Regions from separate parts of the Mesorhizobium sp. SEMIA396 genome, predicted to be linked through region 1. Evidence: predicted binding sites of a transcription regulator. Region 1 holds the regulator's gene; each other region holds the start of a gene.
What was found. Region 1 encodes PhoB, which activates phosphate uptake and scavenging genes when phosphate is short. Its sites were predicted from a motif close to TGTCATNNANCTGTCAT; they were not measured.

Region 1 (5,991 bases):
CACCCGCGCAGACTTCGTCCTTCTTGATCCAGCCGGCGTCGATGACGACGTTGAGATTGTCCTTGGTGATGGCAACCGGGGTCAGGAACAGCGACTTGACGGTGTTGCCGCCCGGCGTCGTGAAGTCCTTGGCGCCGGCGATGTCGCTCGTCTTCTTGCCGTCGGCCAGTTGCGAGGCGATCTCGGCGGCATTCTTGCCGAGCTCCCGCGCGTCCTTCCACACCGACACGGTTTGCGTGCCGAGGGCGATGCGGTTCAGCGCGGCGTGGTCGCCGTCCTGACCCGAGACCGGCACGGTGCCGGCCAAGCCTTGAGCCGTCAGCGCCGCGACGACGCCACCGGCAGTGCCGTCATTGGCCGCGACCACCGCGTCGACCTTGTTGTCGTTGGCGGTCAGGAACTGCTCCATGTTCTTCTGGGCGTTGGCGGGCAGCCAGCCATCCGTGTAGGCTTCGCCGACATTCTTGATCTTGCCGCTGTCGATGGCTTCCTTGAGCACTTCCATCGAGCCCGAGAACAGGAAGTCGGCATTGGGATCGGCACCGGAGCCCTTGATGAAGACGTAGTTGCCTTCCGGCTTGACCTTGAACACTTCGCGGGCCTGCATGCGGCCGACTTCCTTGTTGTCGAAGGTCAGATAGAAGACGTCCTTGTTCTCGATCAGCCGGTCATAGCCGACGACCGGAATGCCTTCGTCCAGCGCCTTCTGCACGGCCGGGCCGATGGCCGAAGCGTCCTGCGCCAGGATGATCAGGGAATTAGCGCCCTGCGAGATCAGGCTTTCGACATCGGTAAGCTGCTTGCCGGGATTGGACTGCGCATCGGCGGAGATGTACTTGTCGCCGGCGGCCTCGATCGCCGTCTTCATGGCGGCCTCGTCGGTCTTCCAGCGTTCTTCCTGGAAGTTGGACCACGAAACGCCGACAACCTTGTCCTTCGCCTGCGCGACAGACGCGAGCGTCAGCGACATGGCGGCACCCGCCAGGATGGCGGCCGTGAATCTTTTCATATTATCCTCCCTGCGCCGCGTATGGCGCGACCAAACTGACCCGAGGGCCGGCACAGAGGCTCTATTTTTTCGAGCCTCGAAAAAATACTGGGCCAACGCCCGAACGCTGTCAACATCGATTCTGATGGATTTTGATGTCATTTCGAGTTTTTTTCGAGTCTCGGAATAAATAAATGACACGGCATGCAGCTTCTGCCAGTATTTACCGGCGTCACCGACAGCGTTCCAGGGGCAGGAGGAACCGCGGCGACCGGGAGGATATGAAAGAACATGTCGGTCGGAATCCGCCACGACGATCTGCGCCGCCGCAACCGCGCCATGGTGATCGCGGCAGTGCGCCGCGCCGGACAGCCGTCACGAACCGAGATCGCCGCGACCACAAGCCTCAGCCATTCGACCATCTCGGCGATTTCATCCGACCTGATCGTCGAAGGCATCCTGACCGAAAGCAAGCCGAGCGAGGCCGGCTCGCTCAAACGCGGCCGGCCGCAGGTCGGCCTCAGTCTCAATCCGGAAGCGGCCGCGGTAATGACCGTGGTGCTGTCGCTGAACTTCCTCTCCGTCGCCGTCATCGACTATGCCGGCCAGGTGATATCCGAGGAACAGCGCCGGCTGGACACGCTGACGATGTCGCGCGAGTCGCTGATCGGGGAATGCACGGCCATCGTGCGGCGCCGCCTGGCAGATCCCGACCTGGACGTGCGCAGCATCGCCCGCATCGCGCTGGCCATCCAGGGCATCACCGACACCCGTGCCCGCGCCATGCTGTGGTCGCCGATCACGCCGCACACCGACATCGCCTTCGCTGACATATTCGAAGACGAGTTCGGCATCCCTGCCATAATGGAGAACGACTGCAACATGATGGCGGTGGCGCTGCGCTGGCGCGACCCCGATCGTTACCGCGACGATTTCATCGCTATCCTTTTGTCGCACGGCATCGGCATGGGACTGGTGCTGAAGGGCGAATTGTTCACCGGCACCCATTCTTCGGGCGGCGAATTCGGCCACATGATCCATCGGCCGAACGGCGCGCTATGTCGCTGCGGACGGCGCGGCTGCGTCGAAGCCTATGCGGGCAATTACGCCATCTGGCGCAACGCCAGGCAGATGGGCGAGGATGCAGAACCCGTCGCCGATGTCAGCGACGCCGACATGCGCGCCCTGGCTGCCGCGGCCCGCGAAGGTGACGGACCCGAACGGGAAGCCTATCGCAAGGCCGGCGAAGCGCTCGGCTACGGCCTCGGCAGCCTGTTCGCGCTGATCGATCCGGCGCCGGTCGCCATGGTCGGTGTCAGCGCCGCCGCCTTCGACCTGATCGAGCCGGCATTGCGGCAAGCGATTGCCCAGACCGCCGGCGGCCAGCATTCCAAATCGATTTCCTTCGACACCGAGCCGAACGAACTGCCGCTGATCCGCGAAGGCTGCGCCATGCGGGCGCTGATCTTCGTCGATCAGGAGATTTTTGCGCCGGGCGTGCAGGCGAGATCCGGTTTCGGCGGCAAGAACGTGGCGTGAGTTCAAACGAGGGAGTTCAGTCCTCTCGGATGGCGTATCCGGCCCCACGGATCGTGCGGATGACATCAGGCATACGGCCATTGTTGACCGCCTTGCGCAGCCGGCCGACATGCACGTCGACCGTGCGCTCGTCGATGTAGATCGTCTCGCCCCAGACATTGTCGAGCAGCTGGCTGCGCGAGAACACGCGGCCTGGATGGCGCATCATGAATTCGAGCAGGCGGAATTCCGTCGGCCCAAGCCGGATCTCGCTCTTCTTGCGATAGACACGGTGCGACTCGCGATCGAGCACGATATCGCCGACCTTTAGCACGCTGGACAGCACTTCCGGCTTGGCCCGGCGCAGCAGCGCCTTGACCCTGGCCATGAACTCCGGCGTCGAGAAGGGCTTGACCAGATAGTCGTCGGCGCCGGTCGACAGGCCGCGCACGCGGTCGCTTTCCTCGCCTCGCGCGGTCAGCATGATGATCGGCAGCCGCTCGGTCTCGGGACGCATTCGCAGGCGCCGGCAGAGTTCGATGCCCGAAACCGCAGGCACCATCCAGTCGAGCACCAGAAGATCGGGAACGTTCTCCTGCAGCCGGATTTCGGCCTCATCGCCGCGCGTCACCACCTCGACCTGGTAACCTTCGGATTCAAGATTGTAGCGGAGCAGCACGCCTAGCGGCTCCTCATCCTCCACCACCATGATGCGTGGTGCGATCATCGGCTGGTCACCCTTGTTATGCCGCTGGCGCGGACATTGCCGTCTCGTCCTGCTTCGGACGATTGGCTGGCAGCTGCGTGCCGGTCAAAACATAGTAGGCATTTTCGGCGATGTTGGTCACGTGGTCGCCGATCCGCTCGAGGTTCTTGGCGCAAAACAACAGGTGCGTGCACGCCGTGATGTTGCGGGGATCTTCCATCATGTAGGTCAGCAGCTCGCGGAACACCGAGGTGTATTTGACGTCGATGCGTTCATCATTGTTTCTGAGCGTGGCAAGCGCTGCCGCGTCAGCGGCGGCATACTCGTCGACGACCCCCTGCACCTGGATCAGCACCAGCTGCGCCATCGCGTCGATCGAATGCGAAAGATCGTGCGGCGTGACGCTCAGCCCGACAGTGCCGACGCGCTTGGCGATGTTCTTGGCAAGGTCGCCGATGCGCTCGAGGTCGCCGGCCATGCGGATCGAACCGACCACCGCACGCAGATCGTTGGCCATTGGCTGGCGCTTGGCGATCAGCGTGATGGCGCGATCGTCCAGCTCGCGCTGGCGGGCATCCATGATCGCATCGTCGGAAACCACGCGCTGCGCCAGCGCATTGTCCGAATTGAGCAAAGCCTTGGTCGAGCCACTGACCATCGAGCGGGCGAGATCGCCCATGTCGCGGATCAGCTGGCTGATCTGCTCCAGATCCTCATCGAAAGATGCAACGGTATGTTCACCCATGATCTTCGTCCCTCATATGCCTGAGCTCAGCCGAACCGGCCGGTGATGTAGTCCTGGGTGCGTTTGTCGTCGGGGGTGGTGAACATCTTGTCGGTGGCGCCCTCCTCGACCAGATAGCCTAGATGGAACATCGCGGTGCGCTGCGACACGCGCGCTGCCTGCTGCATCGAATGGGTGACGATGACGATCGTATAGTTCTGGCGCAGTTCGTCGATCAGTTCCTCGACGCGAGCAGTGGCGATCGGGTCGAGCGCCGAACACGGTTCGTCCATCAGGATCACCTCGGGTGACACGGCGATGGCGCGTGCAATGCACAGACGCTGTTGCTGGCCACCGGAAAGACCCGTGCCAGGTTCCTGCAAACGGTCCTTCACCTCGTTCCAGATCGCCGCCTTCTTCAAGCTCGACTCGACGATCTGATCCATGTCGGCCTTGCGCTTGGCCAATCCGTGGATGCGCGGGCCATAGGCGACGTTCTCGTAGATCGACTTGGGGAACGGATTGGGTTTCTGAAACACCATGCCGACGCGCGCCCTGAGTTCGACGACATCGATGTTCTTGTCGTAGATGTCTTCTTCGTCGAGCGTTATCTTGCCGGTTACCCGCGCGGAATCGATGGTGTCGTTCATGCGGTTGAGGCAACGCAGGAAGGTCGACTTGCCGCAGCCGGAGGGGCCGATCAGCGCCGTCACCTGATTCAGGCGGACGTCGAGATTGACATCGAACAGCGCCTGCTTCTCGCCATAGAACACGCCGACCTTGTCGCCACGCATTTTGATCACTTCGTTCGACTTGGCGTTCATCTTATCGCCCACTGCATTTTCAAGGGACTGTTCGGTCATGATGTTCATACCAAAATGCCTTTTTTCTACCAGCGCCGCTCGAACCGACGCCGAAGCACGATCGCGGTGATGTTCATGGCCATGAGGAAGACGAGCAGGATGATGATCGCGCCCGACATGCGCTCGACGAAGGCGCGTTCGGCCTCGTTCGCCCACATATAGATCTGCACCGGCAGCGCAGTGGCCGGATCGAAAGGCGTCGTCGGTGGATCGGCGACGAAGGCGACCATGCCGATTAGCAGCAGGGGCGCGGTTTCACCGAGCGCACGCGCTAGACCGATGATGGTGCCGGTGAGGATGCCGGGTGCGGCAAGCGGCAGGATGTGCTGGAACACCATCTGCATCTTGGAGGCGCCAAGACCGAGAGCCGCCGAGCGGATCGACGGCGGCACCGCGGCAAGTGCAGCGCGCGTCGCGATGATGATCGTCGGCAGCGTCATCAGTGTCAGCACCAGGCCGCCGACGAAAGCGGCGGAGCGCGGCATGCCCAGGAAATTGATGAACACCGCGAGGCCGAGCAAGCCGAAGACGATTGACGGCACCGCTGCCAGATTGTTGATGTTGACCTCGATAAGGTCGGTGAAACGGTTCTTCTTGGCGAACTCTTCCAGATAGATGGAGGCGGCGACGCCGATCGGCAGCGCCAGGAGCAACACGATCACCATCATATAAAACGAGCCGATGATCGCCACGCCCATGCCCGAGGTTTCCGGGCGGCTGGAGGCGCCGTAGGTGAACAGGCCGCTGTTGAAGTGCTCGGCCATCGCGCCCTCGGCCTTGAGCTTGTTCATCCAGGTGATCTGCTGGTCCGAGACCTTGCGTCGCGCTTCCTCGACACTGAGGTCGATCTGGCCCTTGAAAGCCGAGTCGAGATTGGCGGCGGCGAGGATGTTGACGTTGCGTGTCGTGCCGATCACGGACGGATCGGCGGCAACGATGTCGCGCAACTGGACGCGGGCGCCTTCCGACAGGAAGCCCTTGAGCTTCTGGATCATCGGCTTGTCATCAGGAGAGATGCCGAGCTTGGCCACAAGCGCGTTTTCGGCGAGCTTGGGATAATTTGCCTTGATCAGAACGCTCGGATCGGTTGCACGCTTGCCGGAAGGATCGATCACCTTCTCGTCGAACGAGATCGGCAGTGATACCGTCGTCTGCCAGAAGGCGGTGTAGCCTTTCGAGACGATGGTGATCA
Region 2 (5,991 bases), on a different contig from region 1:
CTGATTGATCTGGTCGGCATCAAGCAATTTCTTGAGGAGAAGATGTCAGCGGAGATCGATATCACCACCCGCGACAGCCTCAATCCCATGTTGAAGGCCGACATCGAACAATCTGCTGTGCGCATATTTTGATGGCAGTGCGCCGGATCGAACCGATTCTAGCCGAAATCATGGAGGCCCTGGACGGCATCTCTGCTGCCGCCGCGGGCAAGACGTTGGATGACTTTAATAGCGACTGGCTGCTCCGACATGGCATCGAGCGCGGGATCGAAATCATTTCCGAAGCTGCCCGGCACATTCCAGATGATTTGGCAGCACTTGCTCCCGAGATTCCATGGAAACAAGTTCGTGGGATAGGCAACGTTTTGCGTCACGAATATCACAAAACCTCCGGTGCGATAGTATGGCCGGTGGTGACCGACAGCCTGCCGCCACTGCGTCTTGCTGTCGAACGTATGCTCGAAGCGTCGCAGCGCCGATAGTTTTGGCTGACACTTGCGGCTGCATCCTGTTCGCGTCGCAAGGAAGGAACCGCGATATTTCTCTCGTCACAAGCAATTGCATGGCAACGGAACATTTGCTCGCGTCGAGACTGCCGGATCTTTCTGCTCTGCACGTGCGGTGCGGCAAAGTTCTCTAAAATACCGCTTGCAATTCACAATCAGTTTGCTACAAAACAACTGCTTGCAAAATACAACCGGTTATCGAGGAGGCTCGCATGTCCAAACTTCGCGTCAACGCTTTCACCCTGTCGCTCGACGGCTATGGCGCCGGTCCCGATCAGGATCTGCAAAATCCTCTCGGCGTCGGTGGGGAATCCTTGCACAAGTGGTTTGTCGACACCTGCACCTTCCGCGAGAAGGTGCTCGGACAAGATGGCGGCACCACCGACGTCAACGAGGCGTTCGCGGCGCGCAGCTTCGAGAATGTCGGCGCCTGGATCCTCGGCCGCAACATGTTCGGGCCGATCCGCGGCGAGTGGCCTGACGACAGCTGGAAGGGCTGGTGGGGCGACAACCCGCCCTATCATGTGCCGGTTTTCGTGCTCACCCATCACAAGCGGGAACCGATCACGATGGAGGGCGGCACGACTTTCCACTTCGTCACTGACGGTATCCATTCAGCTCTTGAACAGGCTAAGGCTGCCGCTGGCGGCAAGGACGTGCGGGTCGGCGGCGGCGTCGCCACCATCCGGCAATATCTGCAGGAAAAACTGATCGACGAGATGCATCTGGCGATCGCGCCGGTGCTGCTCGGCTCGGGCGAGAACCTTTTCGCCGGCCTCGATATGCTCAAGCTGGGCTATATCTGCAGCGAGCAGGTGGCGACGCCGCTTGCCACGCACGTCACCATCAAGCGGGCGTAGTTACAGCTTTTTCTCCCCGTCACTATACGGGGAGAAGGGAGCGATCCATCAATACTTCTCCGGCACGTAGAGCTCGCGCGGCAGCACCTGGCGCTCGTATTCGGGGTTGAAGACGCGCTCCGGCAAAGTGATCTCCTCGTGCGGCACTTCCTCGTAAGGCAGCTGCTTGAGCAGATGGTCGATGCAGTTCAGCCGCGCGCGCTTCTTGTCGTTGCCCTCGACGATGAACCAAGGCGCTTCCGGGATGTTGGTGCGGGCGAAGGTCTCTTCCTTGGCCTTGGTGTACTGCTCCCAGCGCACACGCGACTGCAGATCCATCGGCGACAGTTTCCACTGCTTCATTGGATCATGGATGCGCATCAGGAAGCGCATCTGCTGTTCCTCGTCGGTGATCGAGAACCAGTATTTGACCACGGTGATGCCCGAGCGGACCAGCATGCGCTCGAACTCCGGCACGTCGTGAAAGAATTCTTCGACCTGATCGGGCTGGGCAAAGCCCATCACCCGCTCGACGCCCGAGCGGTTGTACCATGAGCGGTCGAACAGCACGATCTCGCCGCCGGCCGGCAGATGCGGGACATAGCGCTGGAAATACCATTGCGACTTTTCGCGCTCGGTCGGCGCCGGCAGTGCCACGACGCGGCAGATGCGCGGATTGAGCCGCTGGGTGATGCGCTTGATGACACCGCCCTTGCCGGCCGAATCGCGTCCCTCGAAGATCACCACCAGCTTCTTCTTGTGGTAGGCGACCCAGGACTGCAGCTTGATCAATTCGGACTGCAGGGTGATCAGGTCGCGAAAATACTGCATGCGATCGATCGAAGGCGGATGCGAGTTCTTGTAGATCTTGGCGATCTCCATCGACAGCGCCGGCTCCGACATTTCGAGCTCATAGTCTTCGTCGAGCGTGTCGGCGAGCTCGGCTTCAAGCCAATCCCTGGCCGGAGAATTCTGTTTTAGCTCGGTCATTATCGGCTGCTCCACTTGCAAGCTCTGTCGATCCACGTCCGGCGCCCCAAACTCCGGCTTACAGCCCGGAACGGCAACGCCTGAGCCGACTTCAATATAGGCCTGCAATGACGGTTTTATTGCAGCCCGAGCGTGATCGCCGCCGCTGCCAATCCCGCCAGGCATGATCGATCCGGCGTCCTGGCATGGCGACAAGTCGCGCAAATTGTCCTACAAATAGCGGCCACATTCGGGCGCCCTCCCCAGCCCCTTCCCCAACGCAATCGCGAGGATCGACATGGAATACCGCACCCTCGGCCGTTCCGGCCTGAAAGTTTCGACGCTGACCATGGGGACCATGACGTTCGGCGGCGCCGGCGCATTTTCGGCGGTCGGCAAGACCGATCTCGACGAGGCGCGCCGGATGATCGATCTCTGCATCGACGCCGGCATCAATGTCATCGACACCGCCAACGTCTATTCGAATGGCATTTCCGAAGAAATCATCGGCGAAGCGCTCGGCGGCAAGCGCAAGGGCGACGTGCTGATCGCCTCCAAGGCACGGATGCGGATCGGCAAAGGCCCAAACGATGAAGGCTTGTCGCGCCATCACCTGATCCGCGAATGCGAGAAGAGCCTGAAGCGGCTCAGGACAGACGTCATCGACATCTATTTCCTGCACGAATGGGATGGCGTGACACCGCTGGAGGAAACCATCGGCGCGCTCGACACGCTGGTTGCCCAGGGCAAGATCCGCTATGTCGGCTGCTCCAACTATTCCGGCTGGCAGGTGATGAAGGCGCTCGGCATCAGCGACAGCCGCCACCAGCCGCGCTTCGTCACGCAGCAGATCCATTACACGCTGGAAGCGCGCGAGGCGGAGTACGAGTTGCTGCCGATTTCCGTCGACCAGGGGTTAGGCGTCCTGGTCTGGAGCCCGCTTGCCGGCGGATTGCTGTCCGGCAAATACCGCCGCGACAGCCCCACCGCCCGCCAACTCGCGGGCTGGTCCGAACCGCCGATCCGCGACGAGGACCGGCTGTGGCGGATCGTCGACGTGCTTGTCGAGATCGGCGCGCAGCGCGGCGTGTCGGCAGCGCAGGTGGCGCTGGCCTGGCTGCTTGGCCGGCCGGCCGTCAGTTCGCTGGTGATCGGCGGCAGGACGGAAACGCAGTTCCGGGACAACATCGCGGCGGCAAGCCTGGTGCTTTCCGGCGAGGAGCGCGAGCGCCTCGATGCGGTCAGCCGGCCGCCCTTGCTCTATCCCTACTGGCACCAGCAGCTGACGGCAAAGGACCGTTTTGGTGCTGCAGATCTGGTGATTGACCGAAGCGGCATCTGATCGGCAAATCGATGGCGATAGGTATTGGCCGCCGCAATGATGGACCTGGCCCCTTCATTGCGACGCGCATCTTGCAAGCCTGGCCATCATCGACGCACTATCGCTTCAGCTGTTGTGTTTGACGGCTAATGCTCCTAGGCAGGACCAGAGCCGCGAGGCAGTGAAAAGGAGCCAATATGGCGCGACCACCAAACTACGATCAGGAACGCAAGGAACGCGACCGCCAGAAGGCGGCCAAGAAGGCCGAGAAGCTGGCAGCAAAGGTTGCAGCGAGGGAACGTTCGAAGCCCGAAGACGAGACTGAAGCCGAAACCGAAACGGCAAAGTGACGGCAAACGGCCCGCAGATGCGGGCCGTGCCTCAATCCAGATTGCCGCCCCAAATGTCGGCTTGTGTCAGGCGGGCGCCTTGTCGCTGACGAACACGTCCACTTCGCGTGCTGCCGCGATGAAGGCACGCCTGGCGTTCATCGCCGGCTTGTCGCCGGCGAGTGCGTCATGGCAGGCCTGCAGGGCCGCGCGATGCTTGGGGCTGCGCTTGCCGGGCCAGCTGTTGAGGAGGTAGTCGGAAGCCTCACGCGCCGTGCGCAAGAGCTGAGTGCTTCCCGCCGCGACTGACTTCACAGTCACAGGTGTTTCAAATCGGTTGTTTTCCATGGCCGCTCCTTACGCCATCGGCGTCTGCGAAGCGAGGCGAAAGTGCGCATACGTCCAGACGCCGCTTTGCGCCCCTTCATCCACCTTTAAGCAGCAACGACGGCAAAGCCTCTGGCGCGAAGACCGCGCCGATCGTTGGCCAGCGACGTCACCAGCCGGTCGCGGCTGCCGACGATGTGGCCTGACAGCAGGCGCGCGGCTTCATCGGCGTCGCCAAGGCGTGCCGACGCCAGTATGGCGCGATGTTCGGCCCAGGCGCGGCTGAGGGCCGCTTCGTCGCGGACCTCCAGCCAACGCGCCCGCGACAGGCGCGTCATGGCATCGCGCACCGCCCGGAACAGGAATTCATTGCCCGACAGACGCGCCAGTTCGATGTGAAAATCCATGCCGACGCGATGCCATTCCTCGCGCGGCGTGTCGTTGTCGCAGGACTCGAGCATCGCCTCGATGACATCGAGGGCGCTCCGGTCCGCCAGGCTGCATGTCAGGCGAAGCGCCGCAACCTCGACCGCTTCCCTGTAGACGGCGATCTGCTCGAGTTCAGCCAGATTGATCGGCGACACCGTCCAGCCACGTCCGTCCCTGCCGACCAGGCCCTCGGTCTCGAGCCGCAGAAGTGCTGCCCTGACCGGGGTTCGCGACGCGCCGAAGCGGCTCTCGATCCAGCGCTCCGTCAGCTTCTCGCCGGGACCGATCTCGAGGCCCAGGATCATTTGCCGAAGCTGTTTTTCGACGCTCTGCATCTGCGACATTGTCGTTTCCATTTTCTGATCGTTGCTGGCGATCGTCTTGCCGGCCGCCTTTTCCGATCACGTTTGAGACGGTCGCATTGACAGCGGTCAAGCTTGCGTCCATCAGGGGCACCATCTTGGTATCCCAAATTGGTATCCGCAGCAAGCATCGATAAGAGTTGCTGGGACAGGACATATGACATGCAGCAGCAGAACACGCCCCCGGCGACCGACAGCACCTACAACATCCACTGGCGGCGCAATCTGTTCGTGTGCGTTGCCGGATCGTTTTCGACGCTTGTCGCCATGACGCTGCTTTTGCCGTTCCTGCCGCTCTATATCGAGCAGCTCGGCGCCGAGGGCCACGCGGCGATCGTGCAATGGTCGGGGATAGCCTATGGCGCGACGTTCTTCGCGGCGGCGCTGGTGGCGCCGCTCTGGGGACGTCTCGGCGACCGCTACGGCCGCAAGGTGATGCTGGTTCGCGCCAGCTTCGGCATGGCCATATGCATGTCGCTGACCGGCATGGTGCAGACGGTCTGGCAACTGGTGCTGCTGCGGCTGCTGATCGGGTTTGCCGGTGGCTATTCCTCGGGATCGACCATCCTCGTTGCCATGCAGACGCCGAAGGAACGCTCCGGCTGGGCGCTGGGCCTGCTGTCGGCCGGCATCACGGGTGGGGCTCTGGTCGGCCCACTGGTGGGCGGCGCCCTGCCGCCGCTGATCGGCATCCGCGCCACCTTTCTCCTCTCCGGCGGCGTCATCTTCCTGGCGTTCCTGGCGACCACGTTTCTGATCAAGGAGAATCCCCGGCCGAAAACAGCAGACGCCGCGTCGAAGCAGAAGCAGAAAGGCGGCTGGGCACAAATCCCCGACAAGCGGCCTGTCGTCGCCATGCTGGCGACCGGCATGCTGTTGAGCTTCGCCACCATGTCGATCGAGCCGATC
Region 3 (5,991 bases), on a different contig from region 1:
AGGTCAGTCGGCGATCACGTGCCAAGAAATTCATGGCGAACGGCAGAGGAAAGCTTGCAAAAGAAGCGGAAAAGCACTTGCAAGAGTTCTTGAGGAGAAGTGCCGGGGCAAAGGGGAGGTTCCAAATTTCCGACATACAGACGCCCTTTCCCAGGCAGACCCATGTCTACCGGGAAATATCCGCTGACGCGGCGCATGTGACCTGGACCTCGCTCGTTCGACATCTCCATGAAATTCGACCTGGTTGGATTGAGCTGAAGATCGAACCGTCGATCACCGAAAGCGAACTTGAGGAGGCGGCCTCGATCCTGGCGTTCTCTTTGCTGTCAGGAATGAAGTCTCTTCTGAATCTTGTTCCAGCGTTGGAAGATAAATTCGATCTAGAGACGGTTTTCGAGGCTTACAAGAAAATATACCTGAGTGGAAAACCAAAACTCGCGTAAAAGTAGGAGGCCCGCTCTACCGTTTCCGGGAGCGGGCCTTTTGGTTGATGGTGCCATCCAGGCGGACGCGCCAAGCGCGCCCGTCCGTGCAGTGGTCGTTACTTCTTGGCCAAACCCGGCAGCGTGACCTGATAGACTAGGAACATGGTGTCGACATTGGCGCCGTCTTCGGCCTTGTAGGGCGCGCCGACCTGAAAACCGTCCTGGGCGAGGAAGTCGTTGTCGTTGGCGACGAACAGGAAGTAGTCGTCGGGCAGCTTCGCATCGAGCACGCTGACCACCGACATCGCCTCCCACTTCTCGGACAGGTTATCCTGGTCATTGGGCGCGCCATTGTGCAGGCCGAAGCGGCCGAGCTCGGCACTGTCGTTGATGTCGATGAATGGCGTCAGCTTGGCCGGTGTCACCGATGGGTCGACGACGCCTTTGGGGGCGACCGGCCTGTCAGCGCCGTCGAAGGCGCCGCCGGCGATGTCGGTCGCGGTGGATAGGTCGACGACGTTGACCTGGCGATAGAGCGAGGCGTCGCCCTTCAGGCCCTGGCCGTTGCCGCTGTCGCGCGCCAGCATCAGGAAGCTCTTGTCGGAGAGTGCCACGATCTCGCTCTGCGCGGCGACCTTGGTCTTGCCCTTGGCATCCTTGAACACCGGCAGCGGCACGACATATTCGTGCGCCAATTTGAGATGGGCGAGGTCGGACGTGTCATAGACCAGCGCCCTGGTGTTCTGGCGGGTCGAGCCGGAATCGCCGCCGTCCTGCCTGGCCGCCGACTGCAGCACGGCGATCAGGAACTTGCCGTCGGGCGTCATCGCCATGCCTTCGAGGCCTTGATTGTTCTGGCGGCCGGTGTCGGGATCCTTCGGATCGGGCTCGGCGGCACCGGGTCCCGGATTGTCCGAGGCGAAGTTCGGCGTGCCGTGGCGCATCGGCACCAGCGCAGCCGGTGGCTGGGTTGCCGACAGCAGATGCCCGTCGGCGGAAAACCGATAGATGTTCGGGCCGTATTCGTCGGAGATGAACATCGAACCATCGGGCAGTCGCACGATCGCCTCGTTGTCGAGCGCCAGCTTGCCATTGTCGGCTTGCGGCAGGATCGGCATGTCGCCGCTTGCCGCGCGCACGCCGTTGAGCGGATCCAGGCCTGTGGCATCAGCCCCCTTGTCGTCGGTGAGAAGCATGGTGTCGGCGAGCGTTGCCTTGACGCCGGTCTGCTGCTGGCCGGCAGCAGGTGCCGCACCTGGTGCCACCGGGGTAAACTCGATGGCGACGGTGTTGAGGCGCGGCCGGTAGTCGGTGGTACCGACGACATTGTAGCCGCGATCCGGCAGCAGCCAGAGCGAACCTTTGTAGCCGGCGGCCTCATGCGTCCAGCCTGATGTGTCGATCGACATGCCCGAGCCCGAACCAAACGTCTCGCCGAACTTGTCGCGCTGAGCGGCCGGGATGCGGCCGACGCCGACCAGCCCTTTGTTGACAAAGCTCGTGCCGCCGACGGTCGCGGTGCTGTCGGCGAGCGCCGGCGTCAAGGCGGTGAACAAGGCCAGCGCGACGCCGAGCGACGCGGTTCGATACAGGTGTTTCATGGATAATCCTCTTTGTGACGGATGTGCCGGAGCGGCCGCGGGACGAAAAACTGAAAGAGGTGCGACATCGATGATGCCGCGCAAGCCTCCCCGAAACGCGGTCTACGGCGCGAACATGATGCTTGCGTGACAGCGCGCAGTGCATGCCGGCGGTCGACGAAAAACGATGCGCGCGCGGCACTGGACACTTATGTCCAGTGCATATATGATCCAGCCTTCGGACTAACCGTGGAGGGGAAGCCTTGAAGTCGCACTACCGCGCAGTCGTCATCGGGGGTGGCGTGGTCGGGGCCTCGGTGCTCTACCACCTGACGCGATTTGGCTGGAGCGATGTGGCGCTGATCGAGCGCGCCGAACTGACAGCCGGTTCGACCTGGCACGCGGCGGCAGGCTTCCATGCGCTCAACGCCGACCCCAACGTGGCGGCGCTGCAGGACTACACCATCAATCTCTACCGCGAGATCGCGGCCGAATCCGGCTGGGATATCGGCCTGCACATGACGGGCGGCGTCAACATCGCCAGCGATCCCGCGCGCTGGGAGTGGCTGAAATCGGCCTGGGCGGTGTTTCAGTCGGTCGGCATCGAGACCGCGCGCCTTGTCACGCCCGACGAGATCAAGGCGATCTGCCCGATCGTCGACGTCACCGGCGTGCTAGGCGGCCTGCATGATTCCAACGAGGGGCACCTCGACCCGTACGGCACGACGCACGCCTATGCCGGCGCTGCAAAAAAGCGCGGCGCCGACATCATCCTGCGCAACCGGGTGGTCGAGTTGAAGCCGCGCGCCGACGGTCGCTGGGATGTCGTCACGGAGCAGGGCACCATTATCGCCGAGCATGTCGTCAATGCCGGCGGGCTGTGGGCAAAGCAGCTCGGCCGCATGGCCGGCATCGACCTGCCGGTGACGCCGATGGAGCACCATTATTTCATCACTGAGGACATTCCCGAGATCGCGGCGCTGGACAGGGAAATCGGCATCGCCGTCGATCTCGACGGCTTTTCGTATCTCAGGCAGGAGCGCAAGGGCGTGCTGCTCGGCGTTTACGAGCAGAACCCGAAGCACTGGAACATGGATGGCGCGCCGTGGGACTACGGCATCGAGCTGATCCCGGAAGACATCGACCGCATCAGCCCCGAACTCGCCAAGGCGCATGAGCGCTTTCCTTGCCTGGCGACGGCCGGCATCCGCAAATGGGTCAACGGCGCCTTCACCTTCACGCCGGACGGCAATCCGATTGTCGGGCCGGTGCGCGGGCTGAGGAACTACTGGGTTGCCTGCGGCGTCATGGCCGGCTTCAGCCAGGGCGGCGGCGTCGGCAAGTCGCTGGCCGAGTGGATGATTTTCGGCGAACCGCAGGCCGACATCTTCGGCATGGACATCGCTCGCTACGGCGCCTTCGCCGCCAACCGGGAATATCTCAGGCAGACGACGCGCCAGTTCTATTCGCGCCGCTTCGTGATGACCTTTCCCAATGAACGACTGCCCGCCGGCCGGCCGCTGAAACGTCCGGGTGCCTATGACGGCATGAGCGCGGCGGGATGCGAATGGACGGCTTCCTGGGGACTGGAAATCCCGGCCTATTTCGCGCCGATGGAATTTGCCGAGAACACGACGCTGCGGCGCTCCAACGCCTTCGACATCGTCGGCGACGAGGCGCTGCAGGTGCGGCGCGCCGCCGGTCTCGTCGATATCTCGGCCTATTCGCGCTATGCGGTGGCGGGGCCAGGTGCGGAAGCCTGGCTCGACCGGCTGCTCGCCTGCAGGCTGCCGAAGCCGGGGCGGGCCGGCCTGGCGCCGATGCTCGGTCATGACGGACGGCTGAAGGGCGACCTCACCGTCTTCAACTGGGGCGGCGGCAGCTATTGGCTGATGGGCTCCTACTATCTCCGGGAATTCCACATGCGCTGGTTCGAGAGCCATGCGGCTGAAGGCGTCACCGTCGGCGACCTCTCCGACACGATGAGCGGCTTCCTGCTGACCGGGCCGAACGCGCGCAAAATACTGGAGCGAACGACGCATCAGGATGTGTCCGGCGCAGCGCTGCCGTTCATGGCCTGCGGCACATTCGACATCGGCATGGTGCAGGCACGTGTGGCGCGGCTGTCTATATCAGGCGAGCTCGGCTTCGAAATCAGTTGCCCCGTGACCATGCATGCCACTCTGCGCGACACGCTGCTGGGCGCTGGCGAGGATTTGGGCCTTGCCGAAATCGGCTACTATGCACTCAATGCGCTGCGGCTGGAGAAGAGCTTCGGCATCTGGTCGCGCGAATTCACGCAAGGCTATACGCCGGGCCAGACCGGTCTCGACCGCTTCATCGCTTTCGGCAAGAGCGACTTCATCGGCCGCGAAGCAGCGTCGAAACAGCGGGAGGCCGGCAGCGGCCAATGCCTGGTGACGCTGGAAATCGATGCGCTCGACGCCGATGCCAGCGGCTTCGAGCCGGTCTGGCATCAGGGCCGGCGTGTCGGCTTCGTCACCTCGGGCGGTTACGGTTATACGATCGGCAAGAGCCTGGCGCTGGCGCTGGTCGACCGCGATTTCGCGGGCGAGGGCACCGCGCTCTCCGTGCATGTCGTGGGGGAGGAACGGCCGGCGCATGTCGTCGCGGCCTCGCCCTATGATCCCCTGGGCAAGGCAATGCGGCAATGAGGAGGATTTCCGATGGTCGATGACGCGGCACGGGACGGCAGGCGCGAGCGCCGGCGTGGACGCACGGGCGAGGCCGGCAGCGAAAGCAGCCGCCGTCCCAATTACCATTCGCTGAAGAACCCGTTCCTGCCACAGCCGATCTTTTCTGATGATCAGGTGGCCGCGATTCACGAAACGGCGCTGCGGGTGCTGGAAGAGCTCGGCATCAAGGTGCTGCTGCCGCAGGCGCGTGAGCACTTCGCCAGCGCCGGCGCGCTGGTCGATCCGGACACCGACATGGTGCGCATCGGCCGCGACATGGTGACGGCGGCACTCGCCTCGGCGCCGAGATCGATCCACGCTCACGCCGGTTCGCGCGCCCGCGATCTGACGCTGGAGCTCGGCTCGATGACCTTCCTCGCCGGATGCGGGGCGCCGAACGTCACCGATCTCGAGCGCGGCCGGCGGCCGGGAACACTGGCGGATTTCGAGGATCTCATGCGGCTGGTGCAGCATTTCGACGTGCTGCATATGCTGGGGCCCTGCATCGAACCGCAGGATGTCGACAACCGCTTTCGCCACTATGCCGTCAACCGCGCGCAGCTGACGCTGTCGGACAAGCTCCCGTTCGTCTTCGCGCGCGGCACGCCGCAGGTCGAGGACGGGTTCGAGATGATTCGTCTGGCGCGCGGCCTGTCGCAGGACGAGTTTCTGGCAAATGCATATTGCTACACCGTCATCAACACCAACTCGCCGCGCCAGCTCGACATCCCGATGGCGCAAGGCATCATCGATTTCGCCCGCGCGGGCCAAATCTCCGTCATCACGCCGTTCTGCCTGGCTGGCGCGATGGCGCCGATCACGGTCGCCGGCGCGCTGACGCTGCAGCATGCCGAGGCGCTCGCCGGGCTGACGCTGGCGCAGATCGTGCGGCCCGGCGCACCGGTCGTCTATGGCTCGTTCTCCTCCAATGTCGACATGAAATCCGGCGCGCCGGCCTTCGGTACGCCCGAGCACGTCAAGGCGACGCTGGGCGCCGGTCAGCTGGCGCGCTTCACCGGACTGCCGTGGCGATCGGGCGGCGGCAGTGCCGCCAACATCTCAGACGCGCAGGCCGCGCACGAGACGCAGTTCGCGCTGTGGGGCTCGGTGCTGGCCGGGGCGACGATGTGCATCCATGCCGCCGGCTGGCTGGAGGGCGGCCTCAGTGTCTCCTTCGAGAAACTGATCACCGACATCGAGGCGCTGCAGACGGTGGCTGAACTTTGTGCCGCGACGCCCGGCGACACCGATACGATCGGCTTCGAGGCGATCGCCGAGGTGCAGCCGGGC

Region 2: a site for PhoB is predicted at 2,443-2,459, ahead of ppk2 (polyphosphate kinase 2). Genes of this name have one in related genera too.
Region 3: a site for PhoB is predicted at 2,142-2,158, ahead of NP503_RS04530 (esterase-like activity of phytase family protein). Genes of this name have one in related genera too.

What each region holds. Positions count from the first base shown of each region.
Region 1 covers NZ_JANIFC010000008.1:45,274-51,264, forward strand. Annotated here, with positions in the region: gene xylF (D-xylose ABC transporter substrate-binding protein) at 1-1,009, opposite strand, end outside; gene NP503_RS19550 (ROK family protein) at 1,280-2,527, shown strand; gene phoB (phosphate regulon transcriptional regulator PhoB) at 2,544-3,233, opposite strand; gene phoU (phosphate signaling complex protein PhoU) at 3,250-3,957, opposite strand; gene pstB (phosphate ABC transporter ATP-binding protein PstB) at 3,984-4,808, opposite strand; gene pstA (phosphate ABC transporter permease PstA) at 4,826-5,991, opposite strand, start outside.
Region 2 covers NZ_JANIFC010000002.1:739,089-745,079, reverse strand. Annotated here, with positions in the region: gene NP503_RS08565 (nucleotidyltransferase family protein) at 1-132, shown strand, start outside; gene NP503_RS08560 (DUF86 domain-containing protein) at 132-482, shown strand; gene NP503_RS08555 (dihydrofolate reductase family protein) at 719-1,366, shown strand; gene ppk2 (polyphosphate kinase 2) at 1,415-2,335, opposite strand; gene NP503_RS08545 (aldo/keto reductase) at 2,613-3,656, shown strand; gene NP503_RS08540 (hypothetical protein) at 3,833-3,985, shown strand; gene NP503_RS08535 (DUF982 domain-containing protein) at 4,052-4,312, opposite strand; gene NP503_RS08530 (GntR family transcriptional regulator) at 4,399-5,064, opposite strand; gene NP503_RS08525 (multidrug efflux MFS transporter) at 5,245-5,991, shown strand, end outside.
Region 3 covers NZ_JANIFC010000001.1:918,871-924,861, forward strand. Annotated here, with positions in the region: gene NP503_RS04525 (hypothetical protein) at 1-443, shown strand, start outside; gene NP503_RS04530 (esterase-like activity of phytase family protein) at 542-2,026, opposite strand; gene NP503_RS04535 (FAD-dependent oxidoreductase) at 2,269-4,680, shown strand; gene NP503_RS04540 (trimethylamine methyltransferase family protein) at 4,693-5,991, shown strand, end outside.